Regions from separate parts of the Hansschlegelia sp. genome, predicted to be linked through region 2. Evidence: predicted binding sites of a transcription regulator. Region 2 holds the regulator's gene; the other holds the start of a gene.
What was found. The regulator LexA, encoded in region 2, represses DNA repair genes until DNA is damaged. The targets are predictions, from matches to a motif close to TGTTCNNNNTGTGTTCNG.
Positions count from the first base shown of each region.

Region 1: a site for LexA is predicted at 4,413-4,430, ahead of VM780_RS16675 (PA0069 family radical SAM protein). Genes of this name have one in related genera too.

Region 1 covers NZ_DATLJK010000017.1:137,373-144,753, forward strand. Annotated here, with positions in the region: gene VM780_RS16655 (MFS transporter) at 1-825, shown strand, start outside; gene VM780_RS16660 (site-specific DNA-methyltransferase) at 794-1,927, opposite strand; gene VM780_RS16665 (ribonuclease HII) at 2,017-2,667, opposite strand; gene VM780_RS16670 (VOC family protein) at 2,755-3,186, opposite strand; gene VM780_RS16675 (PA0069 family radical SAM protein) at 3,263-4,390, opposite strand; gene VM780_RS16680 (glycosyltransferase) at 4,497-5,201, shown strand; gene rpsU (30S ribosomal protein S21) at 5,396-5,674, shown strand; gene VM780_RS16690 (barstar family protein) at 5,678-6,064, opposite strand; gene moaB (molybdenum cofactor biosynthesis protein B) at 6,078-6,638, opposite strand; gene VM780_RS16700 (hypothetical protein) at 6,843-7,381, shown strand, end outside.
Region 2 covers NZ_DATLJK010000004.1:46,823-54,203, reverse strand. Annotated here, with positions in the region: gene moaC (cyclic pyranopterin monophosphate synthase MoaC) at 1-204, shown strand, start outside; gene glp (gephyrin-like molybdotransferase Glp) at 201-1,421, shown strand; gene lexA (transcriptional repressor LexA) at 1,549-2,262, shown strand; gene VM780_RS01660 (ComEC/Rec2 family competence protein) at 2,256-4,568, opposite strand; gene gltX (glutamate--tRNA ligase) at 4,670-6,103, shown strand; gene gltA (citrate synthase) at 6,261-7,381, shown strand, end outside.

The DNA.
Region 1 (7,381 bases), on a different contig from region 2:
TGCGACATCGCCATGAACGCCCATGCGGGCGCAGTCGAGCGCGCCTTCGGACGGCCGATCATGTCGTCGATCCACGCCTTCTTCAGCATCGGCGGCCTTTGCGGCGGCGCGGCCGCCGCGGGGCTGATCTGGCTTGGCGTCGGCGCCGCGCCCGGCATGCCGCTTGCGGCGCTGATGCTGGCGGCGGTCGCCTTGATCGCGGCTTTCGGCCTCGCGCTGCCCGAGCCGGAGGCGTTCGGCGAGGGTCCGGCCTTCCGGCTGCCCAACGCGGCCGTGATCGGGCTCGGCGCGCTGGCGCTCTGCTCCTTCATCTGCGAGGGCGCGATGATGGAGTGGAGCGCGGTGTTCCTGCGCGACGCCGCAGGCGCGCCGCTCGCGATCGCGGCGAGCGGCTACGCGGCGTTTTCCGCCGCCATGACCCTCGGCCGGCTGTTCGGCGACCGGATCCTGGAACGCCTCGGGGCCGCCCTCACGGTGGGGATCTCGGGCGCGATCGCCGCGCTCGCGCTGCTGCTCGTGGTCGCGGCGCCGAACGCCTGGGTCGCCTATGCGGGCCTCGCGCTCGCGGGCCTCGGCTTCGCCAATGTGGTGCCGGCGCTGTTTTCCGCCGCCGGCCGCGTGCCGGGGGTCGCGCCGGCCGCGGCTTTGTCGATGATCGCGACCGTCGGCTACGCCGGCGGCCTCGCGGGCCCGCCGGCGATCGGCTTCGTGTCGCACGCCTTCGGGCTGCGCGCCGGCTTCCTCATCCTGGTCGCCGCCGCAGCGATCGTCGCGCTCGGCGCGCGACCGGCGCTCAGCCCGCCAGCCGGTCCTCGGCGCGGATGACCTCGCGATAGGCGTCGATCGGCGTCAGCCGGCCGGCTTCCGCGACATGCCAGAAGGTCCAGCCGTTGCAGGCCTCGCGGCCCTGCGCGACCGCGCCGATGCGGTGGATCGAGCCGATCACCGAGCCGAGCGCGATCGTGCCGTCGGCGCGCACCACCGCCTCATGGCGGCCACGCTCGTCGACCAGCCGGGCGCCGGGCGCGACCAGGCCGCGCTCGACCACGGTCGCGAAGGCGACCCGCGCGGCGTCGCGCTTCGCCGGGGCGGCGGTCAGCGCCTCCTCGGCTTCCGGCGTCACGCCGGCGATCCGCGCCTCGGCGGCGGCGGCGTAATCGCGGTCGCGCTCGACGCCGATGAAGTGGCGGCCGAGCCGCCGCGCCACCGCGCCGGTCGTGCCGGAGCCGAAGAACGGGTCGAGCACCACGTCGCCCGGTTTCGTGGCCGACAGCAGCACACGGGCGAGCAGCGCCTCGGGCTTCTGGGTGGGATGGACCTTGCGGCCGTCCTCTCCCTTCAGCCGCTCGGCGCCCGAGCAGATCGGGATCAGCCAGTCGGAGCGCGGCTGCAGATCCTCATTGCCGGCTTTCAGCGCCTCGTAGTTGAAGGTGTAGCCCTTGGCGTCCGCGCCGCGCGCCGCCCAGATCAGCGTCTCGTGCGCATTGGTGAAGCGCCGGCCGCGGAAGTTCGGCATCGGGTTCGCCTTGCGCCACACCACGTCGTTCAGGATCCAGTAGCCGAGGTCCTGCAGCGCCGAGCCGACGCGGAAGATGTTGTGGTAGCTGCCGATCACCCACAGCGTGCCGGACGGCTTCAGCACACGCCGGACCGCAAGCAGCCAGGCCCGCGTGAAGGCGTCATAGGCCGAAAAGCTCTCGAACCGGTCCCAAGAGTCGGTGACGGCGTCGACCAGGCTGTCGTCGGGGCGGTGAAGCGCGCCCTGCAGCTGCAGATTATAGGGCGGATCGGCGAACACCATGTCGACCGAGCTGGCGGGCAGCTTCTCGAGCTCGGCGACGCAGTCGCCGATCAGGATCGTGTCGAGGGGGAGGGCGGAGCCCTCGGGCCGCTCGGCGCGGGCTGCGCCGGTACGCTGGAACGCCATGAATCACCCGCCTGGGTTACGCTACTGACAGGCGGGATTCTCGGTTCGGTAACGTAAAGCCGGGGTTCAGAAACGCGGTGAACGAACCCTTAAGCCGCAAGCAGCGCCGCGATCGGCGCGAAGCCGCGGCGGTGATGCGCGCAGGGGCCGTGCGCGCTCAACGCGGCGATGTGCTCGGGCGTGCTATAGCCCATGTGACGCTCGAAGCCGTAGACCGGGAAGCACTCGCCGAGCCGGCGCATCATCCGGTCGCGCACCACCTTGGCGACGATCGAGGCGGCGGCGATCGACTGCACCAGCGCGTCGCCGCCGATCACCGGCTCGGCCGCGCAGGCGAGCCCCGGCGGCGCGTCGCGGCCGTCGATCAGCGCGAGGTCCGGCCGCACCGAAAGGCTCGCGACCGCCCGTGACATCGCCCACAGGGTCGCGCCGCGGATGTTGAGCCGCTCGATCCGATCGGTCGAGGCGGCCGTGAAGGCGACTTCCGCGGTAGCCATGATCTCGACGAACAGCTCTTCGCGGCGCTCCGCGTTGAGCATCTTGGAATCCGCGAGCCCGGCGGGGATCTTCTTCGGGTTCAGCACCACGGCGGCCGCTACCACGGGGCCCGCGAGCGGGCCGCGCCCGGCCTCGTCGACGCCCGCGACCAGCCGCGCGCCCGCTTTCATGGCCGCCCGCTCCCGCCGGAACGAGGCGATGATTTTCGGCGCAGGTCCGGACGTGGCGGGCTTGGCGGGCATGCGGTCTCGAAGCAGAGGATCAGCCCGCTGATCATCCCTGATTCGGCGGCGTCCGTCTGCCTCGCCGGCGCCGCCTGACGCGGCGGCTCACCTCGGCAGGCGCGCGCGCCCGTCCGCGCCAAGCGGGAATGACGGGTTATGCGCGATCTCCCACAGGTGGCCGTCCGGGTCCGCCACATAGCCCACATAGCCGCCCCACGGCGTCTTCTCGGCCGGCTTCACCAGCCCGCCGCCTGCGGCGACCATGCGCACGATCGCCTTGTCGACCTCGGCCGAAGAGCCAAGATTCCAGGCGAGCGTCTGGGCCCCGGGGCCCCGGCCGGCCAGATCGAGACCGGCGTCCGCCGCGAGCGCGTCGCGACCGTAGAGCGACAGGATCGCGCCGCCGGCCTCGAAAAACGAGACCTCGTCTGTGCTGGCCGGCGACCGCTGGAGCCCGAGCGCCTCATAGAACGATGTCGAGCGTCCGAGATCCTCGACGCCGAGAGTGACAAGAGACAGACGCAACGGCCCCGGCATGACTGACCTTTCGACGGACATGGACGCCGAGTAACGCCGCTCATCATGGCGAAATTGCTGAGAGACCGCGGACATCTCAGAAGAGCGACAGCTGCGCGCCGCTTCCTGCAGCGCGCTCGCGCTCCGGCGGCGTGAACAGATCGGTCCTCAGCTTGTGATGCCGGCGGTCAAGCCCGAGCCGCCGAGCCGCCATCTCGAAGCGACGCCCGATTGTCCAGGCCACGACGCCTTCGCCTTTCTGGCGCTTGCCCCACTCGGCGTCATAGAGCTTTCCGCCGCGCGTCTCGCGCACCAGCGAGAGGATGCGGCGCATCTTGGCCGGGTGGCGCTCCAGCAGCCACTCGGAGAACAGCTCCTTGATCTCGTGCGGCAGCCTGAGCAGCACGTAGCCGGCCTCCTCGGCGCCGGCCGCCGCGGCGGATTCCAGCAGCCGGTCGATCTCGTGGTCGTTGAGCGCCGGGATGATCGGCGCCGTCAGCACCGCGACCGGCACGCCGGCCTCCTTCAGCGCCGCGATGGTGGCGAGCCGCCGCGAGGGCGAGGCCGCGCGCGGCTCCATCTGGCGGGCGAGCGTGGCGTCGAGCGTCGTCAGCGAGATCGCCACCTTGGCCAGCCCCTGCGCGGCCATGCGGGAGAGGATGTCGAGGTCGCGCAGCACGAGCGCCGATTTGGTGACGATGCCCACCGGGTGGCGGGTCTCCTCCAGCACCTCGAGGATCTTGCGCGTCAGCCGGTAGGTCTTCTCGATCGGCTGGTAGGGATCGGTGTTGGTCCCGAGCGCCATGGTGCGCGGCTTGTAGGACGGCGCCGCCAGCTCGCGGCGCAGAAGCTCCGCCACGTTCGGCTTCGCGGTCAGCTTGGTTTCGAAGTCGAGGCCGGGCGACAGCCCCAGATAGGCGTGGCTCGGCCGCGCGAAGCAGTAGATGCAGCCATGCTCGCAGCCCCGATAGGCGTTGATCGAGCGGTCGAAGCCGATGTCGGGGGAGTTGTTGCGGGTGATGGCGGTGCGCGCCGTCTCGAGCGCGACCTCGGTCCGGAACGGCGGCAGGTCGCCTGCGCTGTCCCAGCCGTCATCCTCCTCGACGCGCTCCAGGGGCTCGAACCGGCCGCTCGCATTGCTGGCGGCGCCGCGGCCGCGCCGCCGACGCTCATCGTTCGCGACGGGCTCAACGAAGGAGGAAAGGCGGAGAGCGGGCTGTGCCATACCGCGACAGTAATCGCGGTCTGCGAACAAATCAAGAACAGCAGGCGCATTTCCTGCGTGGTGATGCGCAGAGGCCATGAATCTCACCGGACATGAGCCCTCTGGCATGCTAGAGACAGATCTCATGCTGAGCGTGGTGATCCCGACCTGTAATCACGAGCGCGCGCTCGTCCCGACCCTCTCGACGCTGGTTCCGGGGGCGGCGGACGGCGTGGTGCGCGACGTGACGATCGTCGACGGCGGCTCCACGGACGCGACGCCTGAGGTCGCCGATTTGGCGGGATGCCATCTCGTGCGCGGCGGCGGAAAGCGGGGCGACCGGCTGGACGAGGCGGCGCGCGCCGCCAAAGGCCCATGGCTGCTGTTCCTCGAGCCCGGCGTGGCGCTCGACGAGGGCTGGCAGCGCGAGGTGCGCGCGCTGATCGACGCGCTTGAGCGTCAGGGCGAGGCCGACCGGCGCGCGGCGGTTTTCCGCTACGGCCTCGACGGCTTTGGCGGCAGGGTTCGGCTGGCGGAGTTTCTCGCCGACGTCGCAGGTCTCCTCACCGGCCTGCCGCGCGCCGAGCAGGGGCTGCTGATCCACAAGCGGTTTTACGAGAGGCTCGGCGGGTATCGTCCGCTGCCCGTGATGGAAGACGCCGATCTGATCCGTCGCATCGGCCGGCGGCGGATCGTGGCGCTTCGCGCCCGGGCGCTCGCGCCGGCGAGCCGGTCCGAGGCCGCATCGCGCGGCGGCGTGCGGGCGGCGCTGACGGCCGGGCTGCTGATGCTGCGCGTGCCACCCCATCTGGTGGCGAGACTTTATGGCTGAGAGCCCAGTCTGGGCTCTCCTGAACTGCCGTTTTGGAGCCCGTCGGGTTCGGAAAGCGGCGCAAGGTTGCTTTTCCGGCTCAAACGCCTAAATAAGCGGCCGCTCAAGTGAAATAGTCAGCGCCTTCGCGTCCGGCCGCGTGGTCGGGCGTCCGGCGTCGTTTCCGCTATCGAATCCTAACGATTGGAGATGTTTTGCTAGTCGTCGTTCGAGAAAACAACGTTGATCAGGCGCTCCGGGCCCTGAAGAGGAAGCTCCAGCGCGAAGGCGTCTTCCGCGAGATGCGCCGCCGGCGCGCTTACGAGAAGCCGTCAGAGCGGAAGAATCGCGAGAAGGGCGAGGCTGTTCGGCGCGCGCGCAAGGCGGCCCGCAAGCAGGCCCAGCGCGAAGGCCTGCTGCCCATGCCGAAGAAGAAGCCGATTCCTGCGCGTCCGGGCCGTCCCGCGGCCCCCGGGACCGGCACGGCCGGCTGAGCTTCAACCGGCGAGAAGCTGCGCGATCCGCTCGCGCGCTTCTTCCGGGAAGACGACCTCGAGCTGATGCGGATCTCCGACGCGCCACCAGCGCGCCGCGTCCCTGAGAACCGACAGGTAGAGCCGCAGATCCTCCTCGGGCAGCCTCGGAAGGGCGTCATGCACGAGGACGATCGTGCCGTCGCTCATCCAGCTGAAGTCGCACAGCGCGTCGAACAGCGCGTCCCAGTCGAGCCCCGGATCGTCGGGCAGCCAGAGCTCGCTCCGGAAGGCTGCGAACAGTTCGTCCTTGCGGACCAGGTCTGAAGGCACGCGCCAGTAGAACGACTTGCCGTTGATCCGGCCGGTGAGATCGCGGGCGTATCTGAAGCCTTGCGCCGAACTGCCCACCGCTTGCTCTCCGTCAGGGCGCGCCGCGCAGCTTGCCGCGCTTCAGGTGCTCATCGAGCCGCGGCAGGATTTCGACGAAGTTGCAGGGCTTGTGGCGATAGTCGAGCTGCGCCTTGAGCACGCCGTCCCAGGCGTCGCGGCAGGCCCCGGTCGAACCCGGCAGCACGAACACGAAGGTCTTGCCCGCAACGCCTGCAGTCGCGCGCGACTGCAGGGTGGAGGTGCCGATCGTGCCCGTGGAGTAGGCGTGGAACAGGTTCGAGAAGCCGTCCATGCGCTTTTCGAACATCGGCTCGAGCGCGTCCGGGCTGACGTCGCGGCCGGTGAAGCCGGTGCCGCCGGTCGTCAGCACCACGTCGGTCGCAGGGTCCGCCACATAGAAGCCGACGGCCGAGCGCAGCGCCTCGCGGTCGTCGCGCACGATGCTCCGGCCCGAGACCCTGTGGCCGGCCTCCTCGATCCGCGCGGCGAGCGTGTCGCCGGACCGGTCTTCGGCCGCGCTTCGTGTGTCCGACACCGTCACGATCGCAATTCCGAGCGGAACGAACGGGCGGCTTTCGTCAATCCGCGACACGGCGTTTTCCTCCCGCCCGAGCGGCGCTATGATACCGCATCGTCGCGAACCTGCGCGCGCTCGCGGCTCTGGTGACCTCGGCCGCGCGGCTTGTGGCGCGCAGCCGGACGACCATGTTTCACAAACCGCCGCCACGAGCCAGAGCCGCATGACCGCCACTGCATCTCCGACCTCGGCGCGCGGTCGGCCGGATCTCGCCGCCTGATGGGCGCGCGAGCCGCGAAGGCGGTCGACTGGGCGTCGCGCGGCAGCCGCCTCGCGCTCGCGACGTCCCTCGTGGCGGCCGCGGTCGGCGCCGCGTCGAACTTCGGCTTCACGGTCCCGCTCGAAGTGGCGATCCAGCGCGGCCTCGGCGAACTCGCGACCCCGGAGGCGCTCGACGCCAAGGCGCGCGCGGCCCTCGACGCCGAGGACATCCCGCTCGCGCGCGGCTTCGCCGATCTCGGCGCCGAACTCGGTCGGCCGCTGCCGCCCGCGACGCTCGCGCGGCTCGAAGCCGCTGAGGCCCCGGGCGCGACCGCCTGGCGGAACGCACGCGGCTTTGCGCGCGGTTTTGCGACCGGCGACGCGGCCGGTTCGGCGGCGCTCGCCGGCGCGCTCGCGGCGGACCTCACGGTGGTGGGCGACGTCCGCGACCTCGCCCGCGAAGGCGGCAAGCTCGCCCGCGGCGAGGACCACAGCGACCTGATCCTGGGGCTTGCGGCGGCGGGCGTCGCGGTGACGGCTGCGAGCTACGCAACCTT
Region 2 (7,381 bases):
ACGCTGCCGGGCGTCGTGGTGACCGCGACCGCGCGGGTGACCGGCCCCACCGGCGTTGAGATGGAGGCGCTTACCGCGGTCTCCGTCGCGTGTCTCACGGTGTACGACATGACGAAGGCGGTCGACCGCGGAATGCGGATCGAAGGCGTGCGGCTGCTCGCCAAGTCCGGCGGCCGCTCCGGAGACTTCAGGGCCGAAGGATGAGCGGCCTTCTCCCTGTCGCGGAGGCTCGCGCCCGTATCATCTCGGGCCTGAAAACGCTTCCGTCCGAGCAGGTTCGATTGGGCGAGGCGCTCGGCCGAACGCTTGCCGCGCCGCTCCATGCGCTCCGGACGCAGCCGCCATGGGATTGCTCCGCGATGGACGGCTATGCGGTGCGCTCGGCCGATGTCGCGACCGCCCCGGCGCGTCTGCGCGTCGTCGGTGAAGCCGCGGCCGGAAAGGCTTTCGGCGGCGAGATCGGCCGCGGAGAAGCCGCACGGATCTTCACCGGCGCTCCGCTGCCCGCGGGGGCGGACGCGGTTCTCCTCCAGGAGAACGCCGCGCGCGAGGGCGACGAGGTGGTCGCGCACGAGGCGGTCCCGGTCGGCCGCCATGTCCGTCGGGCGGGCCTCGATTTTACGGCCGGCGAGACACTGCTGCCCGAGGGCCGGCGGCTCGGGGCGCGCGATCTCGCGCTCGCCGCGGCGCTCGGCCACGCCTCGGTCCCCGTCGCGCGGCGGCCGCGCGTGGCGATTCTGGCCACTGGCGACGAACTCGCCCTACCCGGCGCAGAGACTGGCCCGGACCAGATCTTCGCATCGAACGGCTTTGCGATCGCGGCCGCCGTGACCGGCGAAGGCGGCCTGCCGCTCGATCTCGGCGTCGCGCCGGACGATCCAGCGGCGATCCGCGCCGCCATCGAGCGCGCCATCGACGAGAGGGCCGATGTCCTCGTCACGCTCGGCGGCGCTTCCGTGGGCGACCACGACCTCGTCCGGCCGGCGCTGGAGGCCTGCGGCGTCGCGCTCGACTTCTGGAAGATCGCGATGCGGCCCGGCAAGCCGATGATGGCCGGGCGGCGGGGCGAGATGCTGGCGCTTGGCCTTCCCGGCAATCCCGTCTCGGCCATCGTCTGCGCCGTGCTGTTCTTGATGCCCGCGCTTCGGCGTCTCTCGGGGCGCGCCGACATCGAGCCGCAGATCATCCCGGGGCGGCTTGGCCGGGACATGCCGGCCAACGACCATCGCGAAGACTATCTGCGGGCCGCCCTGACCTTCGATCCGGATGGAGTCGCCGTCGCGACTGGCTTCCCGCGGCAGGATTCGTCCATGCTGCGGCGGCTCACCGAAGCCGAATGCCTGCTCGTTCGCCCGGCCGGCGCGGCCGCTGCCCGGGCGGGCGATCCCTGCATGATTCTGCCTCTGCCGCATCCGCTCTGAAGCCGAAGCGCAGGAGCGGATTCCCGACGTCCGCCCCGGCATGAACCGAACGTTAACTGTTGCAGAACACATCTAGAACAGGTAGATTTCTGTTCATGATTTGTTTTGCACCGTCGCGGACCCGCCCATGTTGACCCGCAAGCAGTACGAGCTTCTGCGCTTCATTCATGAGCGGCTGAAGGAGGCCGGCGTGCCGCCCTCCTTCGAGGAGATGAAGGAGGCGCTCGACCTCAAGTCGAAGTCGGGCATTCATCGGCTCATCATGGCTCTCGAGGAGCGCGGCTTCATCCGGCGCCTGCCGAACCGGGCGCGCGCGCTCGAAGTGCTGAAGCTGCCAGAGGCCGCGGCCCCCTCGGTCACGCGGCCGACCCCCCGGTTCTCGCCGAGCGTGATCGAAGGCAATCTCGGGCGGCTCAAGCCCGCTTCTTCGAACGACGACGACGGCGAAGATCGGCGCTCGGCCGTGCATGTGCCGGTGATGGGCCGGATCGCCGCCGGCGTGCCGATCTCGGCGATCCAGACCAGGAGCCACACGATCGCGGTGTCTCCGGACCTGCTGTCGACCGGCGAGCACTTCGCTCTCGAGGTGCGCGGCGATTCGATGATCGAGGCCGGCATTCTGGATGGCGACCTCGTCCTCATCCGCCGTCAGGACACCGCCGACACGGGCGACATCGTGGTCGCGCTGGTGGACGAGGAAGAGGCCACTTTGAAGCGGCTGCGGAAGCGCGGCGCCTCGATCGCGCTTGAAGCCGCAAACCCCGCCTATGAAACGCGGATCTTCGGCCCCGACCGCGTCGCCATCCAGGGACGGCTCGTCGGGCTGATCCGCCGCTACTGATCGTCCGGAGAGGTCTCGTCTTCCTCCTCCGCCTCGGCGGAACCGGTGGGGTCGACCGGCGGAGGCCTGAGGTCCTTGACGGGCGCCGTCGGGGCGAACGCCAGACGCGCAGCGGCGGCCGGAGGCGGCGTCGGGGGCTGGCGCGTCCATGGCCTTGAGCCCGCGGGGTCGAGGGCGGCGACGCCCGAAAAGCCATCGCCGGAGCGCGTGAGGCTCAGCGCGCCGGTCGCTGCGAGGATTCTTCGGTCAACCACCGCCGCCGTCTCCGCGCAGGCCGCCGGCGCGTCAAGGCGCGTGACGACAAGCGCCGCCCGCCGGCAGTCCTCCTCCAGTCCCCTCGGGTCCCACGACAGCGCGACGACGCCACCGCCCGCGAGGGGCGCGGTGCAGCCATAGGCGTCGCACCGCACGTCGCGTGCGGCGTCCCGCGTCGGCGCAGGCGAGCCGTCGGCCGCAAACCAGACCTTGGCGGCGAACCGGCCCGGGCTGGCGCCGAGCAGCGCGAGCCGGCCATCCGGCGCCCGCGCCGCAAGCGCCCGACCCGATGCGTCGATCACGACGTCCGGCCGCGCCGGAAACGCCGCAAGCGCGAGCGCCGCCCCGAGAATCGGGAGCCCGCCCCAGCGCAGCGCCGTTCGCCAGAGGCAGAGCCATGCGATCCCCAGCGCGAAGAGGCTGAGGGCGCCCGGCCCGAACGCCACGACGTTGCGTTCGGCGCCTGGCCAGGCGGCGACCGCTCCAGCGACGGCGAGCACGCCCTCGAGTCCGAAGCCCATGAGACGCCACCAGATCGCGTCCAGTCCTAGGGGCGCGAACAGCAGCCCGGCGATCGCCGCCGGCATCACGATCAGCCCGACTAAGGGCTCCGCGAGCGCGTTGCCCGCCAACGCGTAAGGCGTCAGGCGCTGGAAATGATAGGCGGCGAACGGCGCGGTCGCGAGCCCGGCGATGAGGGTCGTCATAACCGCGAGCGTCGCCGCGCGTCGAAGGCGGCGCGTGAGCGCCGCGCCGCGCGAGGCCGGCGGCGGCGCGGGAGGCAGGTCACGCCTGGTCTCGAACCACGCCACCAGGCCGGCCACGGCGGCGAAGGACATCTGAAAACTCGGCCCAAGCAGCGCATCGGGCGTCCAGGCGGTCACCAGCAGCCCGGCGAGCGCGAAGTTGCGGGGCGCCAGCGCGGACCGGCCGATCATCACGGCGAGCAACGCGACCGCGATCATGACGTAGGAGCGCTGCGTCGCGACCTCCGCGCCGGAGAGCGCGAGATAGAAGGTGGCCCCGGCGAGCGCCACCGCTGCGCCGATTTCCTTGACCGGCAGGCTGAGCGCCGCGCGCTGGGAGAGCGCGAGCAGCGCCCGCGCGAACCAGAACAGCGTGCCGGCCACGAGCGCCATGTGCAGCCCGGAAATGGACAGGATATGGCTGAGGCCGGCGGCGCGGAGGTCGTCCGAGACCGAGGGCGGGATCGGGCCTTGCACGCCCGTGACCAGAGCCGCCGCCACCGCGCCTTCCGGGCCGCCCACGGCGGCCGAGATGCGCGCGGTGAGGTCCGCGCGCAGTCGCTCCAGCCGCGCCGCCGCGTCCGACATGACGCCACCCGGAGAGGCCGGCAGAATACGGATGTCCTTCGCGCCGTAGCCGGTCGCGCCGATCTGCTCGAAGAAGGCCACGCGCGCGAAGTCGTAGCCGCCGGGGCGCACGGGCCCCTCCGGCGGCCGCCAGAGCGCCGTCAGCGCAATGCGGTCGCCGGCCGCCAGCGGCGGATCTGCGCGCGCGGTCACCCGAACGCGGGCCGGCATGTCGCGCGCGGCCAGCGTGATGAACCGTTCCGGCGCGATCGTCAGCCGCCGCATGCCGCGCGCGCGCGGCTCGACGAACAGGACGCGGCCGACCACCTCCCCGCGCAGCGGCCGCTCGAGCGTCGGCGCTTCTGCGCGGACCGTCGCGAGCTTGCCGGCGAGAAAGCCCGCGCCGCCGAAGGTCAGGCCGAGCGCGAGCCAGAGCGCGAGGAATCTGCCGCGGGCAAGCCAGAGCAGCCCGAGCCCGAGACCGAGGGGCGCTGCGCTCGCCCACAGTTCGGGCTCGCGGCCCGCCGAGAAGTAGATCGCGGCGCCGCAGCCGAACGCGACGGGAAGCCAGAGCGCCGGTCGACCGGCCTCCGCCTCCTCGGCGAGCAGCGCCGACAGTCGGGCGGAAGCCGCGCCGCCCCATGCCGTCGCCGCGCGGTCGGGACCGGCCGCCCGATCCTCCGGAATGGCCGCTGCGCGCGCCCTGCCCCGCTTTGGCCGGCCCGGCTGCTCCGCCATCGGCGCGTCTTTCCCCCGGTCGCAGGCCCATGCTACACCGGCGCGCCGCGGCGTACAGACGACGCCGCACCCCTCCCCCGAGCGCGAGAGAACGACCTGAAGTGAGCGAGACCGTCGTCACACGCTTCGCGCCGTCGCCGACGGGCTTCCTGCACATTGGCGGCGCGCGGACCGCGCTGTTCAACTGGCTGTTCGCCAGAAGTCTCGGCGGCACGATGCTGCTGCGGATCGAGGACACCGATCGCGCCCGGTCGACCGACGCCGCGATCGCGGCGATCCTCGACGGCCTGAAGTGGCTCGGTCTCGACTGGGACGGCGAGCCTGTCTTCCAGTTCGCCCGCGCCGCCCGGCACCGCGAGGCGGTGGAGCGGATGCTGGCCGAGGGCCGCGCCTATCGTTGCTACGCGACGGCCCAGGAGCTTGAGGAGATGCGCGCCAAGGCGCAGGCCGAAGGGCGTCCGCCGCGCTACGACGGCCGCTGGCGGGACCGGCCGGAGACCGATTGGCCGACGGACCGCCAGCCGGCGATCCGGCTCAAGGCGCCGATCGAGGGCGAGACCGTCATCGACGATCTCGTGCAGGGGCGCGTCGTCATCCCCAACAAGGACCTCGACGACCTCGTGCTGCTGCGCTCGGACGGAACGCCGACCTACATGCTGGCGGTCGTGGTCGATGATCACGACATGGGCGTGACGCACGTCATCCGCGGGGTCGACCATCTCACCAACGCCGCCCGCCAGGCGCAGATCTACGACGCCATGGGCTGGAGCGCGCCCAAGATGGCGCATATCCCGCTGATCCATGGCCCGGACGGGGCGAAGCTCTCGAAGCGCCACGGCGCGCTCGGCGTGGAGGCCTACCGGGAGATGGGCTTCCTGCCGGCAGCGCTGCGCAACTACCTCGCCAGGCTCGGCTGGAGCCATGGCGACGATGAGATCTTCTCGACCGAACAGGCGGTCGAGTGGTTCGATATCGGCGACGTCGGCCGTTCGGCGGCGCGCTTTGATCAGGTCAAGCTGCAGAACCTGAACGGCCATTACATGCGGGCGACGCCTGACGCGGAGCTGATGGAGGCTTTCCGCGCCGCGCTTCCCTACCTGCCGGGCGGACCCGCCGCGATCGCGCGGCTCGATGAAACCGGCCGCTGGCCGGCGCTTGAGGGAGCGCTTCCGGGCCTCAAGGAGCGCGCGAAGACTCTCGTCGAACTGCTGGACGGCGCGCGCTTCCTTCTCGATGAGCGGCCGCTGTCGCTGGAGCCCGCCGCAGAGCAGTTGCTGACGCCCGACGCGCGCCGGCTGCTCGCGCTGCTCGCCGAGCGCCTCGCGGCGATCGACCCCTGGACGGCCGCCGAGGCGGAAGCCGCCGTGCGTGCGGTGGCGGAGGAGGCCGGCGTCAAGCTCGGCACGGTGGCGCAGCCGCTGCGGGCCGCCCTGACCGGACGCAAGACTTCGCCGGGCATCTTTGACGTCCTGGTCGCCCTCGGACGGCAAGAGAGCCTGGCGCGGATCGCGGATCAGGCCGCGCAGCCGGCGTGATCCGGCCAGGACTGGCGCTGACGTTTGACAGCGCTAGTTCGCACTGCAACAAAAGTAGCGTCGCGCCGTCCCTGCGCCCTCCCCCTCCTGCGAGCCGGAGAGCCACGTGCCGTTCCTGGCGCGACAAGGCCATAATTCCAGCGAAGGGGCATGGCGCATGAATGCGACGACCAGCACGCTCAAGGTTCAGGAAGGCTCGCCGGAAGCCGGTCATCTGAGCGTCGAAGGGGCGGAGCTTGATCTTCCGATCAAGCACGGCTCGATCGGCCCGTCCGTTCTCGACGTCCAGACGCTCTACAAAGACACGGGCCTGTTCACCTACGACCCGGGCTTCACCTCGACCGCCAGCTGCGAGTCGAAGATCACCTATATCGACGGCGACGCGGGCCTGCTGCTCTACCGCGGCTACCCCATCGACGAGCTCGCGGAGCACGGCGACTTCCTTGAGACCTGTTATCTGCTGCTGTTCGGCGAGCTGCCGACCTCGGCGCAGAAGGCGGAGTTCGACCGCCAGGTCACGCGCCACACCATGGTCCACGAGCAGATGTCGCGCTTCTACAGCGGCTTCCGGCGCGACGCGCATCCTATGGCGGTGATGTGCGGCGTCGTCGGCGCGCTCTCGGCCTTCTATCACGACTCGACCGACATCACCGATCCCGAGCAGCGGCTGATCGCCTCGATCCGCATGATCGCCAAGACGCCGACGCTTGCGGCCATGGCGTACAAATATTCGATCGGCCAGCCCTTCGTATATCCGCAGAACGCGCTCGATTTCTCCGCGAACTTCCTCAACATGTGCTTCGCGGTGCCGTGCGAGGAGTACAAGGTCAACCCGGTCCTGGCGCGCGCGATGGATCGGATCTTTATCCTGCACGCCGATCACGAGCAGAACGCTTCCACCTCGACGGTGCGGCTCGCGGGCTCTTCGGGCGCCAATCCGTTCGCCTGCATCGCGGCCGGCATCGCCTGCCTGTGGGGTCCGGCGCATGGCGGCGCCAACGAGGCCGCGCTCAAGATGCTTGGCGAGATCGGCACGCCCGACAAGGTCGAGCTCTATGTCCAGAAGGCCAAGGACAAGAACGACCCGTTCCGCCTGATGGGCTTCGGCCACCGCGTCTACAAGAACTACGACCCGCGCGCCAAGATCATGCAGAAGACCTGCCACGAGGTCCTCGCCGAGCTCGGCATCCAGGACGACCCGCTGCTCGAGGTGGCGGTGGAGCTCGAGAAGATCGCGCTCAAGGACGAGTACTTCATCGAGAAGAAGCTCTACCCGAA